Regions from separate parts of the Thalassospira sp. MIT121401 genome, predicted to be linked through region 3. Evidence: riboswitches for the same ligand, from Rfam matches in the RefSeq annotation. Region 3 holds a riboswitch; each other region holds the start of a gene.
What was found. Region 3 has a riboswitch for cobalamin ahead of cobU (bifunctional adenosylcobinamide kinase/adenosylcobinamide-phosphate guanylyltransferase). Riboswitches for the same ligand answer to the same signal wherever they lie in the genome.
Positions count from the first base shown of each region.

Region 1: another riboswitch for cobalamin. It lies ahead of SIB88_RS13230 (DUF4198 domain-containing protein); the one in region 3 lies ahead of cobU (bifunctional adenosylcobinamide kinase/adenosylcobinamide-phosphate guanylyltransferase).
Region 2: another riboswitch for cobalamin. It lies ahead of SIB88_RS20325 (ribonucleoside-diphosphate reductase subunit alpha); the one in region 3 lies ahead of cobU (bifunctional adenosylcobinamide kinase/adenosylcobinamide-phosphate guanylyltransferase).
Region 4: another riboswitch for cobalamin. It lies ahead of SIB88_RS18405 (ABC transporter substrate-binding protein); the one in region 3 lies ahead of cobU (bifunctional adenosylcobinamide kinase/adenosylcobinamide-phosphate guanylyltransferase).

Region 1 covers NZ_CP138926.1:2,870,206-2,875,456, reverse strand. Annotated here, with positions in the region: gene SIB88_RS13250 (peptidylprolyl isomerase) at 1-167, opposite strand, end outside; gene yaaA (peroxide stress protein YaaA) at 362-1,138, shown strand; gene SIB88_RS13240 (glycosyl transferase family protein) at 1,163-2,227, shown strand; gene SIB88_RS13235 (DUF924 family protein) at 2,291-2,836, opposite strand; cobalamin riboswitch at 2,985-3,178, shown strand; gene SIB88_RS13230 (DUF4198 domain-containing protein) at 3,350-4,147, shown strand; gene cbiM (cobalt transporter CbiM) at 4,165-4,839, shown strand; gene SIB88_RS13220 (cobalt ABC transporter permease) at 4,832-5,251, shown strand, end outside.
Region 2 covers NZ_CP138926.1:4,432,910-4,438,160, forward strand. Annotated here, with positions in the region: gene arsJ (organoarsenical effux MFS transporter ArsJ) at 1-721, shown strand, start outside; gene SIB88_RS20320 (PhoH family protein) at 1,060-1,821, shown strand; cobalamin riboswitch at 2,003-2,228, shown strand; gene SIB88_RS20325 (ribonucleoside-diphosphate reductase subunit alpha) at 2,336-5,251, shown strand, end outside.
Region 3 covers NZ_CP138926.1:252,361-257,611, forward strand. Annotated here, with positions in the region: gene cobN (cobaltochelatase subunit CobN) at 1-775, opposite strand, end outside; gene cobW (cobalamin biosynthesis protein CobW) at 868-1,908, opposite strand; gene cobU (bifunctional adenosylcobinamide kinase/adenosylcobinamide-phosphate guanylyltransferase) at 1,943-2,470, opposite strand; cobalamin riboswitch at 2,525-2,715, opposite strand; gene SIB88_RS01155 (hypothetical protein) at 2,955-3,629, shown strand; gene SIB88_RS01160 (histidine phosphatase family protein) at 3,734-4,348, opposite strand; gene cobS (adenosylcobinamide-GDP ribazoletransferase) at 4,418-5,233, opposite strand.
Region 4 covers NZ_CP138926.1:3,985,518-3,990,768, forward strand. Annotated here, with positions in the region: gene SIB88_RS18395 (ABC transporter ATP-binding protein) at 1-785, opposite strand, end outside; gene SIB88_RS18400 (FecCD family ABC transporter permease) at 782-1,846, opposite strand; gene SIB88_RS18405 (ABC transporter substrate-binding protein) at 1,887-2,912, opposite strand; cobalamin riboswitch at 3,139-3,338, opposite strand; gene SIB88_RS18410 (glucan biosynthesis protein) at 3,509-5,110, shown strand; gene SIB88_RS18415 (AraC family transcriptional regulator N-terminal domain-containing protein) at 5,166-5,251, opposite strand, start outside.

The DNA of each region.
Region 1 (5,251 bases), 2.0 Mb from region 3:
CAATCGGAATTAGCTTTTGCCAGTTCTGCAAAATCGGAACCGTTTGCGATCTGGTCTTTAAGGGCATTGATTTCGTTCAATGCTTCTTCTTTGGTGCGGGTGGCGGTCGAACGTGCCGAACCGGCATACATCAGAAGAATGTGCGACGCGCGAACTTGTTCACTCATAACTGGTCCTTTCTTCCGCCAAGGCTTGCGCCAGACGGATTTTCTGCAAGATTAGAAGTTTATGGATAAAGCCAAGGGTCCAAATCCATGCACAGTCGTATACACCTGTACATGGGCTTGGGCCCTAGACATTGTCCATGCCTTGTGGCTTGTTACGACAAATTGAACCGAGATGAAAGAGAAGAGGCAGATTGATGCTTGCTGTTGTGTCCCCGGCCAAGAAGCTGGATTTCGAAACGGACGTGCCGGAAATGGCCGTTTCCCAACCGGCGTTTCTCGATGACACGGAAGAATTGATTGAAGTTGCACGGAAAAAAAGCCGTGGCGATTTGATGAAGCTGATGGGGATCAGTGAAAACCTTGCGGATCTGAATTATCAGCGCTTCCAGCATTTTTCACGGCCTTTTGATCGCAGTAACGCAAAACCGGCGATCTTTGCCTTTCGTGGTGATACCTATGTCGGTCTTGATGCCGACACCATGAAGGATGCCGATATCGACTGGGCCGAGGACCATTTTCGGATGCTGTCGGGGCTTTATGGTCTGTTGAAGCCGCGTGATCTGATGCAGCCTTATCGCCTTGAAATGGGCACACGGCTTGAAAATCCGCGTGGCAAGGACCTTTATGCGTTTTGGGGTGACAAGATCGCCAAAGAGATCAACAAGCTTACCGAAGGCCACAAGGACCGCAGCCTGATCAATCTGGCATCCAACGAATATTTCAAGTCGGTCAAGACCAAGCTGCTTGATGGACCGGTCATCACACCGGTCTTTAAGGAAGTCAAAGGCGGGGCTGCCAAGGTTGTCGGCTTCTCAGCAAAGCGTGCGCGTGGCATGATGGCGCGTTACATGATCGACAATCGACTGGAAAACCCGCAAGACCTTAAGAAATTCAATGTTGACGGTTATTGCTACCAGGATGACCTGTCAAACGAGACGGAGTGGGTCTTTACCCGCGTCCATGACCAGTAACGACAATTTTTTCGGTGAGTACGTATGACCGACGAGCATCTTGAACAGCTCGAGGAAGAAAATCATTTACCCGAATCTCATCCGTTTTCGGGGTATTTGAGAACATTCTTTCGGGGGCCGGGCCGTTCACGCAGCCTGACGCGCGAAGAGGCATTCGATGCCTTTTCAATGATCCTGCGCGATGAGGTCGAGCCGATCCAGCTTGGCGCATTTTTGCTTATGCTACGCTATCGGGCGGAAACGCCGGAAGAACTCGCAGGCATGATCGAAGCCGTGCGCAAAGCCGCAAGGCTTGATGCGGATGATGGACAGGACGCCAACCCGGTGGGCCGCCCGATGCTTGATTGGCCTTCATATGCGGCTGGTCGAACCCGTGGTCTGCCGTGGTTTGTATTGTCGGCACATTTGATATCGCAGAACGGTGTTCCGGTTCTGATGCACGGTTATAACTCGCATCTGGTCAATGGTCTTGGAACCGAGGCCGCGATCAAAGCGCTTAAGCTGCCGATCGCGATGTCAGCCGAAGAAGCCCGTTCGGATATTACCGCAAAGGGGTTTGCTTATCTGCCGCTGCGCCATATGCATCCGAAATTGCAGGAACTGATCGGTCTGCGGTCGCTTCTGGGGCTGCGCAGTCCGGTGAATACCCTGTTGCGGTTGCTAAACCCGTTACAGGCGCGGGCTGCTTTCCTGGGGGTGTTTCATCCGGCGTTTCTGGATGTGCATCGCGAAACAGGCAAGCTTCTTGAACTGCCGCGAATTGGCGTGATCAAGGGCGGGGGCGGCGAAGCAGAACGCACACCGTTCAAACATGTTGATCTTCGGATGCTTGATAACGGCGAGCTTTGCGACGTCCGGTGGCCGGCACTTTTGCCAAAAACCGAAAAAGAAATCGACGATCAAAGCCCGGTGACCCTCAAACACTTCCTGGCTGTTTGGCGCGGCGAGGTCGAGGATGCCCCGGCCGAAGCCAGGATCAAGGGCAGTGCAGCGATGGCGGCATTCCTTGCGGGCAAAGCCGATTATATGGACGAAGCCGAATCCCTGGTGCAGGGGTGGTGGGATAATCGCGATCGCGATATCGGTTGATATCGCGTTTTCGCAGTGAATGATTTTATGAAAGCGGGACGGATTGACGTCCCGTTTTTCATTCTAGAATGACGAGCCCGGTTCTTTGAGAAACGCGATTTCTTCTGGTGTGGATGTTCGGCCAAGGATGTCATTGCGGTGCGGATAACGCCCGAACCGGTCGATGATTTTCTTGTGTTTGATTTCAAAACCGTAATTGTGTTCAAGCCCAGGCTGATCAAACAGGGTCACGGCAATTTCATGGATCATTTCGGATTCTGAATGCATATAGGGCATATACAGAAACGCCCGCTGTTCAGGTGATCCAAGTTCCTTGTCCTTGCCCAAGGATACGGCTTCCTGTGCAAGAATAAGCGCGATCGGATCGGCAGCAAATGATTGCGGCGTGTCGCGATACATGTTGCGTGAAAACTGATCCAGAACGATGATTTCGGCAAGGCGCCCCGATGCGGTGGTGCGCCAGGTGAAAAGTTCACCGGCAAGCGCCGCGGCATGAATGTCGGAAAATCGTTCGGCAATGTGGGTATCAAGTGCAGTATCCTTGATAAACCATTGCTTTTGTTCGAGTTCCTTGAACCAGAAGTCCAGGACTGTTTCAGGAGCCATCATTTCCAACCCATCCCATGTAAGGCCAATCGCAATATTGTGCGATGTGTTTGCTGATCTTTGCCGCGGGAAGGGCGAAGGTCAAGCAATGGCGCGAAAAGATAATCCGTTCTGATGCGGGCAAAGAGTTGACAGGTGTTTGCCGCCCATGGAATATGAACGCGTCTTGGGTGTTGATCCATTGGATCGGCTTAAAAGGGAACGTGGTGCGTTACGACAATGCCACGGCTGCCCCCGCAACTGTAAGTGGTCCGAGCATTACCTATGCCACTGGTGACAAACCGGGAAGGCGTAATGCTTTTGAAACCACGAGCCAGGAGACCTGCCTTTGACTGCCGGACACGGCTTGTCCGGTACTGAACTGTTGGACGCCGGGGTGAGCGTCAGGTTGCAGGGAAAAGGCGGTCTCGTCGTGAAACCGGTATCTTGCTTCCAGCCATCCTATCGTTCTTGATCCTAACTCTGTGCGTCGGGAAACTTTTCTGACGTGCATCGTTCGTGAAAAGAGACGATTACATGTTTAAAACTCTTGGCAAGCTTGCGATTGCAAGTGCCTGTTTCGCGTTCGCGTCACAAAGTGCGCACGCCCATTTTCAATTGGCCTATACACCGGAAGTCAATGTGACCGCCCCCGGCGAACTGCCGGTGAAACTGATATTCTGGCATCCGTTCGAAAACGGACATGTCATGGATATGAAAAAGCCGGTGGCGTTTTACGCAATCCATCGCGGTGATAAAATTGATTTATCTTCAACGCTTTCTGAGGTGACCTTCACAGGGAAGGAGAATACCGCCAAGGCGTATGACGGTACTTTGACCCTTAAGCGCAGTGGCGATTACGTGATGGTGGTGGTGCCCGAACCCTATTACGAAGAAAGCGAAGATATCTTCATTCAGCAGATCACCAAGTCCTATGTGAACCGCAACGAAATCCCGACCGACTGGATGGAGGCACAGGGACTTGTGACCGAAATTCTGCCGTTAAACCGGCCGACCAACATTGTCGCAGGTTCGACCTTTACCGGTCGGGTGCTGAGCAATGGTGAACCGGTATCCGGGGTCGAGGTTGAAATCGAATATATGGCAGCCGAACCCGATATGGACCGTAACGCGCCCAAGGAACCGACAGCAGGACCGATGCCCGGTGGGGCGATTGTCGCGATTACCGATGCCAACGGGTATTTTACGTTCGGGATCCCCAAGGCCGGATTTTGGGGTTTTGCGGCCCTTGGCAGTGGGCCGGACAAAGAATTTCAGGGAAAAGAGCTTTCACAGGATGCAGTCCTGTGGGTTCGCGCCTATGATGTGCAATAGGCTTGGGGACAAAATAGATGCATATTGTTGACGGGGCACTGGCCCCAGAGGTGCTGATTGGCGGTGGCGTGCTTGCAGTCGCGGGGCTTGGCCTTGGATTGCGCAAACTGCCAATCGATAAAATTCCGGCGACGGGGGTGTTATCGGCGACGTTCTTCGTCGCCTCCCTGATCCACGTGCCGGTCGGTCCGTCGAGCGTGCATCTGATTATGAGTGGCCTGGCCGGGCTTGTGCTTGGCTGGACCGCATTCCCGGCACTTTTTGTCGGGCTTTTGTTGCAGGCCATCTTTTTCGGATTTGGCGGTTTGACTGTATTGGGGGTCAATACCGTCAATATTGCGTTTCCTGCGGTGATTGCCGGTTTCATGTTTCGCGGATTGGTGTCGCGAAGCAATCCAACCTTTGCGGCAATCTGGGGCGGGTGTGCCGGTGCGCTTTCAATTGCGCTGACCACCTTGTTCGTAGCTATTTCCCTTGGTCTGAGCGGGGAAGGGTTTGTACCGGCGGCCAAGCTTGTTTTCTTTGCCCATATTCCGATCATGGCGGTCGAAGGTCTGGTGTCTGCAGCAGCGGTTTATCTGATCATGAAGGTCAAACCGGCCTTGCTGATGGCCGATGCCCAGATCCGCCGATATGACGCACAAAACCCCGCGATCCTGGCCGAACAGGTGAATGAGGCCAACAATGGCTAAGCTTGCAACTGGGGTGTTTCTGGCAGGCCTTCTGTTCGGAATGCAGGCCGCCCAGGCCCATAAGGTGATTGCATCGGTTTTTCCAAGCGGCATAGCTGTCGAAGGGGAGATCGGGTTTTCCAATGGCGATATGGCTGCGGACACGCTGGTTGAAATTTTTGACCGGCAGGGAAACAAGATCGATGAAATCAGAACGGATTCTGACGGCTTCTTTGTCTATACGCCAAGCCGGAAAGTTGACCTTGTCTTTCGGGCCGATCTGGGGGCAGGGCATGTTGCAGAAGCCAGTTTTGATATTGCCGACCTGACGGGAATTTCAGGGGCAGGCAGCATTGCCGCAGTTTCTTCGGATGATAGCGCTAACATCACTGTGGATGGGGCAGTTGTCGGGGATAATGCAACCAAAACTGCA
Region 2 (5,251 bases), 420 kb from region 3:
TTCCGGGGCATTGCTTGCCATGGCTGTCGGTCTTGCCATCACGCTGATCGCGGTTGCACTGTCACTGGGCAATGCCATGTCCGGACCGTCAGAAAAGATCAAACCCAAATTCCGGGACGTGTTTTCGCGTGACCGCAAGATCAATGTCTTGTCGGCAGCCCGGCTTTTCCTGTTCGGGTCGCGTGATATCTGGTTTGTGGTCGGACTGCCGGTGTTTTTGGCAGCCGAACTGGGCTGGAACCATATCGAGGTAGGCACCTATATGGCGCTTTGGGTGATCGGATACGGCTTCATTCAGGCCTTCGCGCCCAAAATGCTGCGCGCCGGATCACACGAACCCGATGGCCGCACCGCCCGGTTCTGGATCGCAGCCTTGATCGCGGTGACCACTGCCATTGCCGCGGCCGTCACACAGGGGATTGCGCCGCAACTTGCAGTTCTGGGCGGGCTTTTGGTGTTCGGGATTGTCTTTGCCGTGAACTCGTCACTGCATTCCTATTTGATCCTTGCCTATGCCGACGGCGACAAGGTCGCGATGAATGTCGGGTTTTATTACATGTCCAATGCCATCGGGAGGCTTTGCGGGACCATTCTGTCGGGCGTTGCCTATTCCTATGGCGGGCTGGTCGGATGTCTTGTGACGTCGATCGCGTTTTTGACCATCAGCTGGATCATCAGTGCCGCCCTTCCGGCAAGAAGCGCCATCACACCGCAGAGTTGAACAAAAAAGTTCTTTCGCAGATGCGGGATAAATGACTGAAAAGACTCACAATCCGGATTCACGAAAATTTCATCGTGCAAAAAACCGTGACAAGACACTGCATATAGGGGTACGATTCCAATTAACGGTCAATCACTGGACCGCAGGAGGGGTTCCCGAGTGCCGCGAAAAAGCGTCTTACAACGAGAATTTTCGCCCCCCGGATCGCACATGCAACATGTTGTGACCGGCGGAAACTCCTACCGCCACTTCCATCGCAAGATGAAAATTGAATGCGCGCCTTTCCATGACGGAATGGCGCGTTTTGCTTTTTTGGCACATTTGATGAGGTGATCGTCATGGGTAAGCGCGCAGCACGCCGTCGTAACCGTCCGCAACAGTCCGACAACAATGTCCATGAACTGTTTGATGAAAAGAACGCTGACTGGCACCCGCTTCAGGGGGAAGTCGCAGAACAGAAAGGACAACGCGATCAAAGCTACCGCCGCAACATCCGCCCGAAAAGTGAAAACCAAGCCGCATTGATGGAAGCCATTGATGCCTTCAACCTGGTCCTTGCCCTTGGCCCGGCAGGCACCGGTAAAACCTATATCGCCGTTTCCAAGGCAGTCGAAGCCCTTGATAAGGGTGATATTGGTCGTATCGTTCTGGCCCGCCCGGCTGTTGAAGCCGGCGAAAATATCGGCTTCCTGCCCGGCGATGTCGAAGCCAAGATGGCACCTTATCTTCGCCCGCTTTATGACGCGCTTAATGATCGTCTTGGCACCAAGCGCCTGCGCACATACCTTTCGGACGGCACGATTGAGATTGCCCCGATCGGCTATATGCGTGGCCGTACCCTGAACAATGCCTTCGTCGTCATCGACGAAGCCCAGAACTGCACATACGGGCAGCTCAAGATGCTGGTGACCCGTCTGGGCTGGAATTCCACCATGATCCTGACCGGCGACCCGGATCAGACCGACCTACTGCCGGAAATGTCGGGTCTTTCGGAAATGTCCGAGCGACTTGAAAATGTCGAAGATGTCGCCTGTGTCCAGCTGCGCGACAAGGACATTGTTCGCCATCCGCTGGTTGCAAGCATGCTTACGGTTCTCTGATTTCGGTCATCAAGTTCCGACACAGCAAACCAAAGAAGAAAAAAGGACGGGCCCCGAAAGGGCCCGTCACTTTTTTGGATCTGCTTATATAGACTGATAATTCTTGGCTTCGCGCCCGATCACCGGGATCGGTAAAACCTGTCAAGAAAACATATATATTGACGAAATTTTCAATCCGAACCCAATATATAGACATCACGGTCCTTCTTACCGAACCATATCGGTTTGAAGGCTAAGAGGGAATTCGGTGCGTTTTGCATATGCACGACAATGCCGAAGCTGCCCCCGCAACTGTAAGCGGCTAGCATTAATCCAACCATGGTCACTGAAATGCTTGGCATTTCGGGAAGGCCGGATGAAGCATCGATCCGCAAGCCAGGAGACCTGCCGTGAGCGAACGTAAACATTCACGGGCGGGGTGTCCCGGTGGAGTGCTTGTGATCTGACTGGCAGACCGCCAATCATCCCTGCATACCTCCGTTTGGCCTTTGCCCCCATATGATTGGGGCTTACGATGTCAGAAACAGTCGAGTTGGAACGGCCAGCCGTTTCCGATCCTTCATCAAATTCATACACCATCTATCAGGTGATCCGTCGTAACGGATCGGTCACGGCCTTTGATGCAACCAAAATCAAAACAGCCCTGACCAAGGCATTTCTTGCCGCAGAGGGTGAAACCGCGTCGGGATCACATCGGGTACATGACATTGTCGATGGATTGGCCGATCAGGTTACCACGACCTTGTTAAAGCGGGCCGCGCCGGGCCATACCCTTCAGATCGAAGATATACAGGATCAGGTCGAGCTGGCCCTGATGCGCAGCGAACATCACAAGGTTGCGCGCGCCTATGTCCTGTATCGTGAAGACCGTGCGCGCGAACGCGCCAAGCTTGATGCACGCAAGAAAAGCAAAAAGGCCGGGCAGCCCGAACTTCATGTCACCCTGCCCGACGGCAGCAAAAGGTTGCTTGATATTGACCGGTTGGCGACCGTGATTGCCGAGGCCTGTGGCGACCTTGATGGCGTCAGCACAGCACCGATCATGGAAGAAACCAGAAAGAACCTTTATGACGGTGTCACCACCGGGGAATTGGCACTTGCCCCGATCATGGCAGCCCGAACACTGGTAGAGCGCGAACCGAATTACGCCTTTGTCAGCGCACGCCTGTTACTTGACAAGCTTCGGACAGAAGCCCTGAGCTTCGTCTTCGACCAGCCCGAACAAGCCACCCAGGCCGAGATGGGCGCACGATACGCGACCTATTTCCCCGCCGCGATCAAGGCAGGCATCAAGTCCGGCCTGATTGATCCGGAATTGTTAAAGTTTGACCTGAAAAAGATTGCCGCTGCGATCAAACCGGAACGCGATCTGAACTTCCAGTATCTGGGACTTCAGACGCTTTATGACCGTTACTTCCTGCATGTCAAAGGGTCGCGGTTTGAACTGCCACAGGCCTTTTTCATGCGGGTTGCCATGGGTCTTGCCATCCGTGAGATCGACCGCGAAGCCAAGGCAATCGAATTTTATGATCAGCTTTCGACCTTTGTCTTCATGGCATCGACCCCGACCCTGTTCAATGCCGGGACATGCCGCCCGCAACTGTCATCCTGCTTCCTGACCACCGTGCCCGATGACCTTGATGGCATCTTCAAATCGGTCAAGGACAACGCGCTTTTGGCGAAATATTCCGGCGGTCTTGGCAATGACTGGACCCCGGTGCGTGGTCTTGGCGCCCATATCAAGGGTACAAATGGCCAAAGCCAGGGCGTGGTTCCGTTTCTGAAAGTCGCCAATGACACCGCCATTGCGGTTAATCAGGGTGGCAAGCGCAAGGGGGCTGTTTGTGCCTATCTTGAAACCTGGCACATCGATATCGAAGAGTTCCTTGATCTGCGCAAGAACACGGGCGACGACCGCCGCAGGACGCATGACATGAACACGGCCAACTGGGTACCGGACCTGTTCATGGAACGAGTGATGGCAGATGCGCCATGGACCCTGTTTTCGCCCGATGACACGCCGGACTTGCATGATCTTTATGGTGCGAAATTCAAGACCGCGTATAAGGCATATGAAGCCAAGGCCAATAGCGGCCAGATCACGAATTTCAAAACCGTGCGCGCGGTGGATCTTTGGCGGCGCATGTTGACCATGCTGTTTGAAACCGGTCATCCATGGATCACCTTCAAGGACCCGTGCAATATCCGCTCCCCGCAACAACATCGTGGCGTGGTGCATTCATCAAACCTGTGCACGGAAATTACACTCAATACATCGGCAGACGAGGTCGCGGTTTGTAACCTTGGTTCGATCAATCTTCTGGCCCATGTCACCGAAGACGGCCTTGATCACGACAAGCTGGCACAAACGGTGAAAACCGCGATGCGGATGCTTGATAACGTCATTGATATCAACTTCTACACCATCCCCGAAGCACGCTATTCCAACATGCGTCATCGCCCGGTTGGCCTTGGCCTGATGGGCTTCCAGGATGCGTTGCAGAAACTCAAAATCGCCTATGCATCGGAACAGGCAATCGATTTTGCCGATGAGAGCATGGAAGCCATTGCCTTCCACGCCATTTCGGCATCGGTTGACCTTGCCGCCGAACGTGGCCGCTATGAAAGCTTCGACGGATCGCTTTGGTCAAAGGGCATCCTGCCAATCGACTCCCTTGAACTGCTTGCCGACGTTCGTTCGGAATTCAATGTGGACCGGACCCAATGTCTTGATTGGGATGGCCTGCGCGAACGTGTCAAATCGACGGGTATGCGCAATTCCAACACCATGGCGGTTGCCCCGACCGCAACGATTTCCAACATTTGTGGCGTCAGCCAATCAATTGAGCCCGCCTATCGCAACCTATTTGTGAAATCGAACATGTCTGGCGATTTCACGGTGGTCAATGCCGCCCTTGTCCGTGATCTGAAAGAACGCGGTCTTTGGGACGAGGTGATGATATCCGACCTGAAATATTATGATGGCAGCATCGGCCAGATTGACCGCATTCCCGATGACCTCAAGGCGCTTTATGCAACCGCATTTGAACTTGATTCATCCTGGTTGATCGAGGCGGCATCACGTCGTCAGAAGTGGCTTGATCAGGCGCAGTCCCTGAACCTTTATATCGCCAATCCGTCTGGCAAAAAGCTTGATGATCTTTATCGTCTGGCGTGGTTGCGCGGACTCAAAACCACCTATTACCTGCGATCAAGTGCCGCGACCCATGTCGAGAAATCGACACTTAAGGGCACCGATGGTCGGCTGAATGCGGTGGTGAATGCCCCGCAAGCCGCAAACCCTGCCCCGTTGCCTTCGCCTGTCACCGCGCCAGCGCCAGCAACAGCGCCCGCAGTCAGCAATCGTCCATCCGCCGTCATTGATGCGGGCGCCGCATCCGATGCGATCACCAGTGGGGACGTCTGGGGC
Region 3 (5,251 bases):
AGTCTCCGACCAGCGCACTTGCCACCGGGTCCTTGAGGCTGGCGACAAAAATCGGCAACGGATTGAGATGGTTGTCGCACAATGCAGCAACCAGCGCATCTATGACGTCAAGATTTCCCGCCTGGACAAGTGATCGATAAAAAATGATCGGGGTGACCGGCTGATCGGTTTTCCAGTTTGATCTGATATCATCAAGACCGGCCTGTGACATGCCCGGCCAATATCCGCCAGCCTTGACCAACGGAGCGGCTGGCGACCAGTTCCACCGCACATCTGCGTTCAGTTTTTCATAGATCAGACGCAGCAAATTTTCGGCATTTTGCGGGCCACCTTCGATCAGGTAGCGCCAGATATGCTGATATTCAGCACCCTTGACGGTGGATAGCGACAGAAGTTCGGCATCGGGTTGATCATCACCGGGCAACAGCACCATCGGGATATCACGCGACCGCGCCAAGGCGACCAGCTGCTCGACACCATATTCCCAATAACCGCGCCCGCCCAAGATCCGCACGATGATGAATTTGGCATCACAAAGCACATCATCGACATAAAGATCGACCGACATATTGTGACCAAGCTGCAAAAGACTGGCCAAACGCAAAGACGGAACATCATCACCAAACGCATCCGCCAGACGTGCCTGTGCCCCGGCAAGGCAGGCAAGCTCGGACTCGGCCGCAGACAGGATGACGACATCGCCCGGTTCCTGACCAAGATCGACCGCTTCGCTGCCATCGGTGACCATGCCGGGCTGTGCTGCCAAAAGATGCATTTGAAATTCCGTCTGTTCTGTCGTCAAAAGCACCGATACCGGACGCAAAACATCCGGTATCGGTCATATGGTTTTATGTGTGCCCAATGGGCTTAGGCTGCCTTGATTGCGGCCTCGATCGCGGCACGGTCCATACCATGCAAGCCGATCACCACCAGTTCGGAACGGCGGTTTTCCTTATCGGCCCAGGGACGGTCAAAGTAACGCTGGAAACGTTCGCCGACCCCTTGAACCACATGGCGCATCGGTTTGCCCGGAACATCAAGGAAACCCTTGATGCGCAGAACATCATATTGACGCACGATGTCGATCAGGCGTTTTTCAAGGACCGCCGGATCATTGACCGCATCAAATGAGACAACAAAACTTTCAAAATCATCATGATCATGTTCATGACCATCATCATGATGGCTCGGGCGGCTATCGAGGTCATCCTCGGCCGCAGCACCAAGGCCCAGCAAAATGGCGTTTTCAACACGGGAATGCTCGGTCGCGATGATTTTGACCGACGGCTTTTTAAGTTCAGCGCGGATATCGGCTTCGACCTTGGTGCGTTCTTCGTCGGTCAGAAGGTCGGTCTTGTTCAGAACCACCATATCGGCGCAATGAAGCTGTTCTTCAAACAGTTCTTCAAGCGGGCTTTCATGATCAAGGTTTTCATCAGCCTCGCGCTGGGCCTGAACCGCATGATGGTCATGGGCAAACAGCCCGTCGCGCAATGCCGCACCATCAAGAACCGCGACAACCCCGTCGACAGTCACGCGCGACCGTACTTCGGGCCAGTTGAACGCCTTGACCAACGGCTTGGGCAGGGCCAGCCCGGATGTTTCGATTACGATATGATCAGGCGGCGTATCGCGATCAATCAGGCCACGAATCGTTGGCAGAAAATCATCCGCAACCGTACAGCAGATACATCCGTTTGCCAGTTCAACCACATCATCCTCGGCACAGCCTTCGATACCGCACCCGTTGATGATGCCGCGATCAACGCCCAGATCGCCAAATTCATTGATGATCAGGGCAATGCGTTTGCCATTGGCATTTTCCAGCATGTTGCGGATCATGGTTGTCTTGCCGGCCCCCAAAAAGCCGGTAATGACGGTTGCCGGGATTTTACCCAATTGTGCCATTTTCAAATTCCTTGAAATTCAATCATTTAAATTGTCATTTGACCTGCATCGGAATGCCGGCAACGACAAGCGTCACCCGTTCAACCAATGCGGCAATACGTTGATGGAGACGTCCGGCATGATCGCGAAAAGCGCGCGCCATTGCATTTTCCGGTACAATCCCGAAACCGACTTCGTTTGATACCAGCAACACCGGAATACCCAGCCCAGGCAAGTGATCACAAAGCCGGTCGATTTCAGCATCAATATCGCGATCTTCAAGCATCAGGTTGGTCAGCCACAAGGTCAGGCAATCGACCAGAACCGGTTTGCCGTCCGGCTGATTGCAGGTGTCGAGTGCACCGCAAAGATCAAGCGGTTCCTCGATCGTTTGCCAAAGATCGCCACGCGATTGTTTATGAAGGTCGATGCGGTTGACCATTTCATCATCCCATGCCCGACCGGTCGCGATATATATGCCGCCGCCAGCCGCATTGATGATGTTTTCGGCGAACCGGCTTTTGCCAGATCGCGCACCGCCAAGAATCAGATGTGTCCCGCAAGGCGGGTCAGTCCGGGTCATATTCTATTCCTCGCCATGGCCTCCCACCGAGGCCCGATTGCGTCGCCATCATTTGAGATGATGACACCATTCGGCTGGTTTCCTGGCTGCGGGCATGAAAGCAATCCGCCTTCCCGGTTTCCCGGTGGCTGGTGAATGGCAATACATCCACCCGGATCACCCAACCCGATACAGTTGCGGGGGCAGCATCGGCATCGCACCGATTTCCCATCACCGAACGGTGCGCCGAACCTAACAGGTTTGCCCTTGAACCCAAAGGGCATTCTCTGTCCGAACGGGTCAGCTAACCGGAAGGTCAGTATTTGTAAGAATTGCCTGCTTGAGGCCGGCCCTCCTTTAAGGGAACATAATATTATCAAGCTGGAATTAGAGTGGTAACAAATCACCTTCCAGCAAGATCACCGGGACAAAAAACATCAAAACCGGTGGGCCGCATAATTGCGGCACCAAACTCTTGGGGTTAACTGGAATTTTGCAAAATCAGATGGCAGTTTCTGCACAACTATCGAAAATCCGAAATCCGAACACACCAACCTGGACCACATCCTCGCGCAAGGATATGTGGCTTGGTCTGCTTGAACGCCTGAATTCCGACAATCGGGCCTTTCAGACGTTTCTGGAAGAATATGCGACCGGTGCGGACATTACATTGTCGCGCCGCGATGTGCGCAGCATCTTTGCTCTTGATGCTTCCAAAGGGGTGATCGGCACCATCATCTGGTCCCATGCGCGTGGCATCCGCGTCAATGCGCTGTCGCTGCTCGTGCGTGATCTGCCGACGCTCATCACGTTGATGTCGATTTCGGATTTCGGCCAGGAAGAATTGAACGAATTGCTTTCCCAGCCGGGGATATCGGTCCCCACCGCCAGCAAAATGCTGTCAGCCTGTGGAAAGACCTATCGCAAGATGCCCGCAGCCATCATTGATGACAACGTCATCCAGGCGATTGAGAATACGGCTCTTTGTGAAGATTTCCCGCATGTCGCCAAATTGCGCAACAAGTCACGCAGCCGCCCGCTGCCCTATTACGAAGCCTATTTGAAAGACGTGACTGCGATCTGCGAAAAGCATGACATTACCGCAGATATGCTTGATCGCTATCTTGCTGAACATGCACTTGAAGATCTTCCCTTGAATTCCGAGCTGCAAACGGCCTGATTGCCGCGGACAGGGCGGTCTATGGCACGGAAATGGTCACGACATCCACATCCTGACGGCATCGTTCCACAGCGGGTCGATGCCGTTTTTATTTTCTGTCAAAATCATCCGAAGCTTTGATTGACCGCGGTCACACGCCAGCCGGGCTGATCCACACCGTCAATATATTCCAGTCTGGTCAGACTTAGCGTATCGATATGGAATGACAATGCCGCTTCAAGTGACAGTCCCAGCGCATTGGCCATGATCGCGCGGATGGTACCGCCATGGACCACTGCAACAATGTCACGGCCCGCCCAGTAGCTGGTGGCGTGGGTGAAAACCGGACCGACCCGCTCGACCATATCGGCAAAGCTTTCACCATTTGGCGGCTGCTGTCGGGCGAAATCGGTCCAGAATTGTGTGGTTTCGCCTTTCGGAAGGTCGTTCCAGCGCTGAAGCTCCCAGGCCCCGAAATGTTGCTCGGCAAAGCCGCTTTCGCGGGTCGGGGTGATGTCCTCGTCGATCAGTTCCTGAAGCTTGAGCGCGGTATCAAGCGTCCGTGACAGATGGCTGGTCATCCAGACCGCATCGCGGGGCAAGTGCCGCGCCACCGCACGCAGTTTTTTTTCATCAGACAGATCAACCTGCATGTCACTTCGGCCATAGACCAGACGTTCCGGGTTTTGCACCGGCGCATGACGCACCAGCCACCAGCGCGTTGTCTTGATTTTGGTCATGCTTTCCCCGGTTTGTTCGGACATTGGCAGTCAATCATGGTCGTTTTGAGCGATCAGCAAAGTTCCTGGCTATGCCATTACGGCAATGAATCCGATACCGGCAAACAGTTCGGCACAGATTTGGGTTGCCCCCAACACATCACCGGTCTGGCCACCGATTTGTGATCTGGCAACCATTGCGACGATCAGGATCGCGATCATCACACCGACGATTACCGCAAACATCGCACCGATACCGCCCAATACCAGAACAATGGCGCTGGCAATGGCAAACCCGACCAGAACCGGAAGCCATCCGGGCCGCCCGGCCCCTTTGCCCAGTCCGTTATCCCGCGCTGGCGGCAATATGCGCATAACAACCGGCATTGCCGCACGGGAAATAACCGCCATGATCAGAAACAGGATACCGGCCTGTCCGATATCCGCCGCAGCCGTAATCAGAACCAGCCGCAAACCCAGCGTCAAAATCAGCATGACAACCGCATAGGTCCCGACAGTGCTGTCGCGCATGATTTCAAGTTTGCGGTCGCGGTCCATCCCGCCGCCAAAGCCGTCAGCACAGTCGGCAATGCCGTCTTCGTGCATCGCGCCGCTCAGCAATACCATCGCTGCAATGGCAAAGATCGCATAGACAAGGGGGTTTCCCGTCAGAAAATCGACAAGCATCGCCGGCAGCAATGCCAGGCCCGCCAGAACCAGCCCGACAAGTGGCCAGCACCAGACAGATCGCGCGATCAGAGCCGCCCGGAAATCACCAACCGGGGGCAACGGCACCCGGCTGAGCAATGCCATGGCACGCCAGAAATCGGATAAAACCGACGCATCAACAGACGTTTTATCCGCATCATCATGCGGATCACCTGTCGGTGTATCTGTGCTTTGCATGTTTGTTTCGTTTTGGTT
Region 4 (5,251 bases), 870 kb from region 3:
TTTTTTATGCCCGTCTGACCCGATATCCCGACCTGATAGCGGATATGACAGCGGCCCTGATCATCGCGTTCGATATCGGCAGCAACCCCGAAAACATCGCGCAGGTTTTGCGATGTCAAAATCTGTTCGGGCGTGCCAATCGCAATCAGTTTGCCGCGATCCATCATCGCAATCCGGTCACAGAACATCGCCGCATGGTTCAGATCATGCAGGGCCGCCACCACCGTCACCGGAAGGGTCCGGACAAGATCAAGCAATCCCAGTTGATGATGGATATCAAGATGGTTGGTCGGCTCGTCCAGCAACAGGAAATCGGGCTGTTGCGCCAATGTCCGGGCGATATGAACGCGCTGTTTTTCCCCGCCCGACAATGTTTGCCACATCCGGTCAGCCATCAGATGCATCTCAACTGCTTCCAGCGCCTTTTGGACAATCGCCTGGTCATCTTCCGACCAGGGTGACAGCAAACTCAGATACGGCGTTCTGCCCAGCGCCACCGCCTCGCGCACGGTAATGCGGTCAATGGTGTCGGCCTGTTGTTCGACAAAGCCGATCCGTCGCGCCAGATTGCGACGCCCGACTTTTTTCATCGCTTGCCCGTCAAGCAGGGCCTGTCCACGAGACGGGGCACGAATACCGGCCAGAACCGACATCAGACTGGTTTTGCCAGACCCGTTCGGCCCGATCAGACCAAGGAATTCCCCCGGTTCAACCCGCAGCGACACATCACTGATGATTTTCTTGAAACCGGCATTCCAGCCAACATCGCGCAGTTCCAATGTCATCGCAGAACCCTTCCATGACAAAGAATAAGCGCAAAGGCCGGTGCCCCGATCAGGGCGGTAATCACCCCGATGGGAAGAACCTGACCATCCAGGATGATGCGTGAAACAATGTCAGCCGCAACAAGGAATATCGCCCCGATCAGGGCCGAAACCGGCAGCAAAAGCCCATGCCGGGTCCCGACAAAGAACCGTGCCGCATGCGGGATGACCAAACCGACAAAGCCGATCGAACCGACAAGACTGACCATCACAGCCGTCATGGATGCCGCCACCGCAATCAGAACCACATAAACACGGCGCACCGGCACGCCAAGCGATGCCGCCGATTCCACACCAAAGGTAAAAGCATCAAGTGCGCGCGCATACCAAAGACACACAACCAGCCCGCCAAACGCAACGGGCAGCGCAAGATAGACATCGTCCCAGCGCACACCGCTCAGATTGCCAAGCAACCAGAACATGATGCCGCGCGCCTCGTCCGCGGTTGCTGCCTTGGTGACGATAAAGGATGTCAGGGCGTTGAAAAGCTGTGATCCGGCAACCCCGGCCAGAATGATCGCGCCCGCACCACGACCGGCCGGAATGGCCAGAAGCGCTACAAACCCGAATGCCACCAGTGCACCGACAAACGCGCCAAGTGACAGCGAAACCATCCCCGCCCCAAGACCAAGAATGGCAACACTGACCGCGCCGGTAGATGCCCCCGCCGAAATGCCCAGCAAATAGGGATCGGCCAGACTGTTGCGCAAAAGCGCCTGCAACACGGCCCCCGACAACGCAAGTGACGCCCCACAGGCCGCAGCCACAAGTGCACGCGAAATCCGGTAATTCCAGATGATCCCGGAATCGATTGGATCAATCTCATAGCCTGCCTGCCACAGATGATTGGCAATGGTTTGAAGAACCGTGCCAAGGGGAATGTGTGTCTCCCCCTTGGCAGCGGCAATTGCAACCACAGCGGCAAGCAGGATCAAAGCCGCCACGGCCGCACCGCTTCGCGCAAGATATGCCCGCCCCGCCCGCGATCGTGCGGGGGGCTGAGGGGGTGCTTTTTCAAACATTGAAGTCTCCGGGCATATCGAGCGCCATCGGGTTAGGCAATCAGTTCGAGGCACTCAGGCGTTCGACAGCCTGGGCAAGCGTTTCAATACCGTCAATCAGACGAATGGTCGGGTCCATCGATTGCGCATCCATCACAACGATATTGCCGTTTTTAACCGCTTTCATCTGGCGTGTAACCGGATCGGTTTTCAAAAAGTTCATTTTGACTTCCCAATCATCTGCCGGAAACCGGCGACGGCCCATTTTACCGATCACAATGATATCGGGATTGGCGCGCGCAATGGTTTCCCACCCCACGGTCGGCCATTCTTCGTCGCTGTCGATGATGTTTGTTACGCCAAGTTTTTCCGCGATATAGCCCGCCGCCCCGTTTTTGCCCGCGACATAGGGATCGCTTTTAATCTCGGCACTGGAAAACCAGAAGACGGTTGAAACATTGCTGTTCCCGCTGGCATTGACCTGTGCCAGGGACCGGGCTTCACGATCTTTCAACCTGGCAATCAGGGCCGCGCCGCGATCCTCGATATCGAAAATCTGCGCAAGGTCGGAAATTTCCCGATAAATCAGGTCCATGGAGAAACGGTCATGGCGCACCCCGTCGCCGCCGCCGGCATTGTCCTTGCCGACACAATCGGCCGGTGCGGTATAGACCGGGATCGAAAGTTCATTGAACTGTTCGGTGGTGCCGACAATGCCCTTGGGACCGACATGCCATTGATACTGGGTGGCGACCAGTTGCGGTTTTTGCGCAACCACGGTTTCAAAGCCCGGATCATTATCAGCCAGACGCGGCACGGACGCATTCACATCCCTGAATTCATCCATGACCGGACCAAACCAGACCCCGGTGCCTTTGACCTTATCGGCCAGCCCCAGCGAATAGAGGATTTCTGTCGTGCTTTGTCCAAGCGACACAACCCGTTCGGGGGCTGCATCAAAGTGCAGCGTGCTGCCGCAATTTTCGATGGCAAGCGGATATTCCGTCGCAGCCGCAAACGGGGCCGAAATCATAAAACCGGCAGCAAACACCCCGACTGCCAGCGCATTTTTATAGTGACTGATCACTTTGACTTCCTTTCAAAGACATACCGGCAAGGGTCGGCAATTACCGGCCATTGCACAGCATATCGCAAATGTTATGTTATAACATAACATACACTTTACTATCGTCAAGGGACTGGCAAAAGTGTCGGGAAATGGCGGAAGATGTCAGGATCGGTATTCAGGCGCATTTACAAAAAACTGCCGGAAACCGCGACATATGCCGACATTCTCCGGGGCACCCCGCCCGGTCCGTCGCATTCATGTCGGCAGGTCTCCTGGCTCGCGGGTCAAAGCACTTTTCCTGGCCTTCCCGGGTTCATCCCAGTGGCATTGGTCAGAAAAACGCTCACCGCCTACAGTTGCGGGGGCAGCTTCGGTTGATGGGCATGCAGCCCAGATCGAATTCCCTTCATCCGATATCCGGATACCGACATCTGACCGTTAGATTAAAGCCCAAACCCGGTCAAGGAAATTGGCAGATGACCAGAGGCATTTACACAGGGGTCCATGCAGAAATTGCAGTCGACACGACCTTGAATTTGCCATGTTTCATCCCGATTACCTCCACACTGTCTGGTATGCTTGCCGACAAATGAAACCATTGGAACATGATGCACATGACGACTTCTGTTGAACGCAGACGCTTTTTGAAATCCATCGCGGCAGCCGGTCTTATCCTGCCGGGAATGTCGATCTATCAGCATGCATTGGCAGAAGTACCGGGGCTTGACCTTGGTGCGGGACAGCCGTTTGATTTTGCCGATCTGATTGCGCGTGCCAAATCGATGGCGCAGGCCGCCTATGAGCCGCCGGTCGCCCCCAACCCGGAAATTGTCGGGCGGATCGATTACGACACCCATGGAAAATTGCATTACAAACGCGATCATTCGCCATTTTCCGATGGATCGGGCACCTATCCGGTGACGTTCTTCCATCTGGGCATGTATTTCGCCAAGCCCGTGCACATGTATCTTCTTGAGGACGGCACAGCACGCGAAGTCATCTATAAACCCGATTACTTTGACATGCCAGCCGACAGTATTGCCCGCCAGCTGCCCGAAAACAGCGGCTTTGCCGGGTTCCGACTTCATGAAGAACTGTCGCGCGATGACTGGAAAACCCAGGACTGGGCGGCGTTTCTTGGCGCATCCTATTTCCGTGCCATCGGTGATGAAGGCCAGTATGGCCTGTCCGCGCGCGGGATTGCGGTCAATACCGCCACATCCCAACCCGAAGAATTCCCCGATTTCCGCCAGTTCTTTATCGAGCCGGCCAAAAATGCCGAAGACCCGGTCACCATCTATGCGCTGCTTGATGGGCCAAGCATTACGGGTGCATACAAATTCCTGCTCTATCGCGGGCAGGGTGTGACGATGGATATCGAAAAACACCTGTTTGTCCGTCGCGATATCGAACGGCTTGGCATTGCGCCGCTGACCAGCATGTTCTGGTATTCCGAACAGAACAAATCATTCCGGTTTGACTGGCGCCCGGAAGTCCATGACAGCGATGGCCTGGAATTGTGGACCGGCAGTGGTGAACGCATCTGGCGACAGTTGAACAACCCCGAAACCATCCGCGCATCTGCCTTTGCCGATCATAATCCGCGCGGTTTTGGACTGATGCAGCGTGACCGCGATGTGAAGAACTATCTTGATGGTGTGCGCTATCACCGTCGCCCCAGCCTGTGGGTCGAACCCCAGGAAGACTGGAATGACGGTGCTGTACAGTTGATCGAAATCCCGACCGACGATGAAATCCACGATAACATCGCGGCATTCTGGGTTCCGAACGCCCCGGCCAAAGCCGGAAACAGCTATCAGTTCAAATATCGCCTTCACTGGCAGGCCCATAACCCGTTCCCGGTTGCCGAACTGGCAAAGGCAACTTCTACCCGGATGGGACGCGGCGGCGAACCGGGCACCAACCGCCCGAAAGACGAGGTCAAGTTTTCCGTCGAATTCGAAGGCGATGTTCTTGGCACCCTTGCCTATGGCGAGTTCCCGGAAATCGTCGTATCGACATCGCGTGGTGAAATCACCCGCACCAAGATCGAACCGATCATGGATACCCGTATCTGGCGGGCGGCCTTTGACCTGAAGGCGGCCGGCACCGATCCGGTTGATCTGCGTATGTATCTCAAACGCGGGGATGCCCCGCTCAGTGAAACCTGGATGTTCCAGCATCTGCCGGCACTGGGTAATCAGCATCAAGGCTGATCAAAACCTGGCAAGAATGATCAGGGGGCGGCAACACCGCCCCCTGTTTTTTTATTTACGACGCCATGCCTTCGCCCGGGCGCGCTTGGGCCGATTGCCCAAGGATTGCCATGACATCGCGCATCGGTGGTGCACCAAACA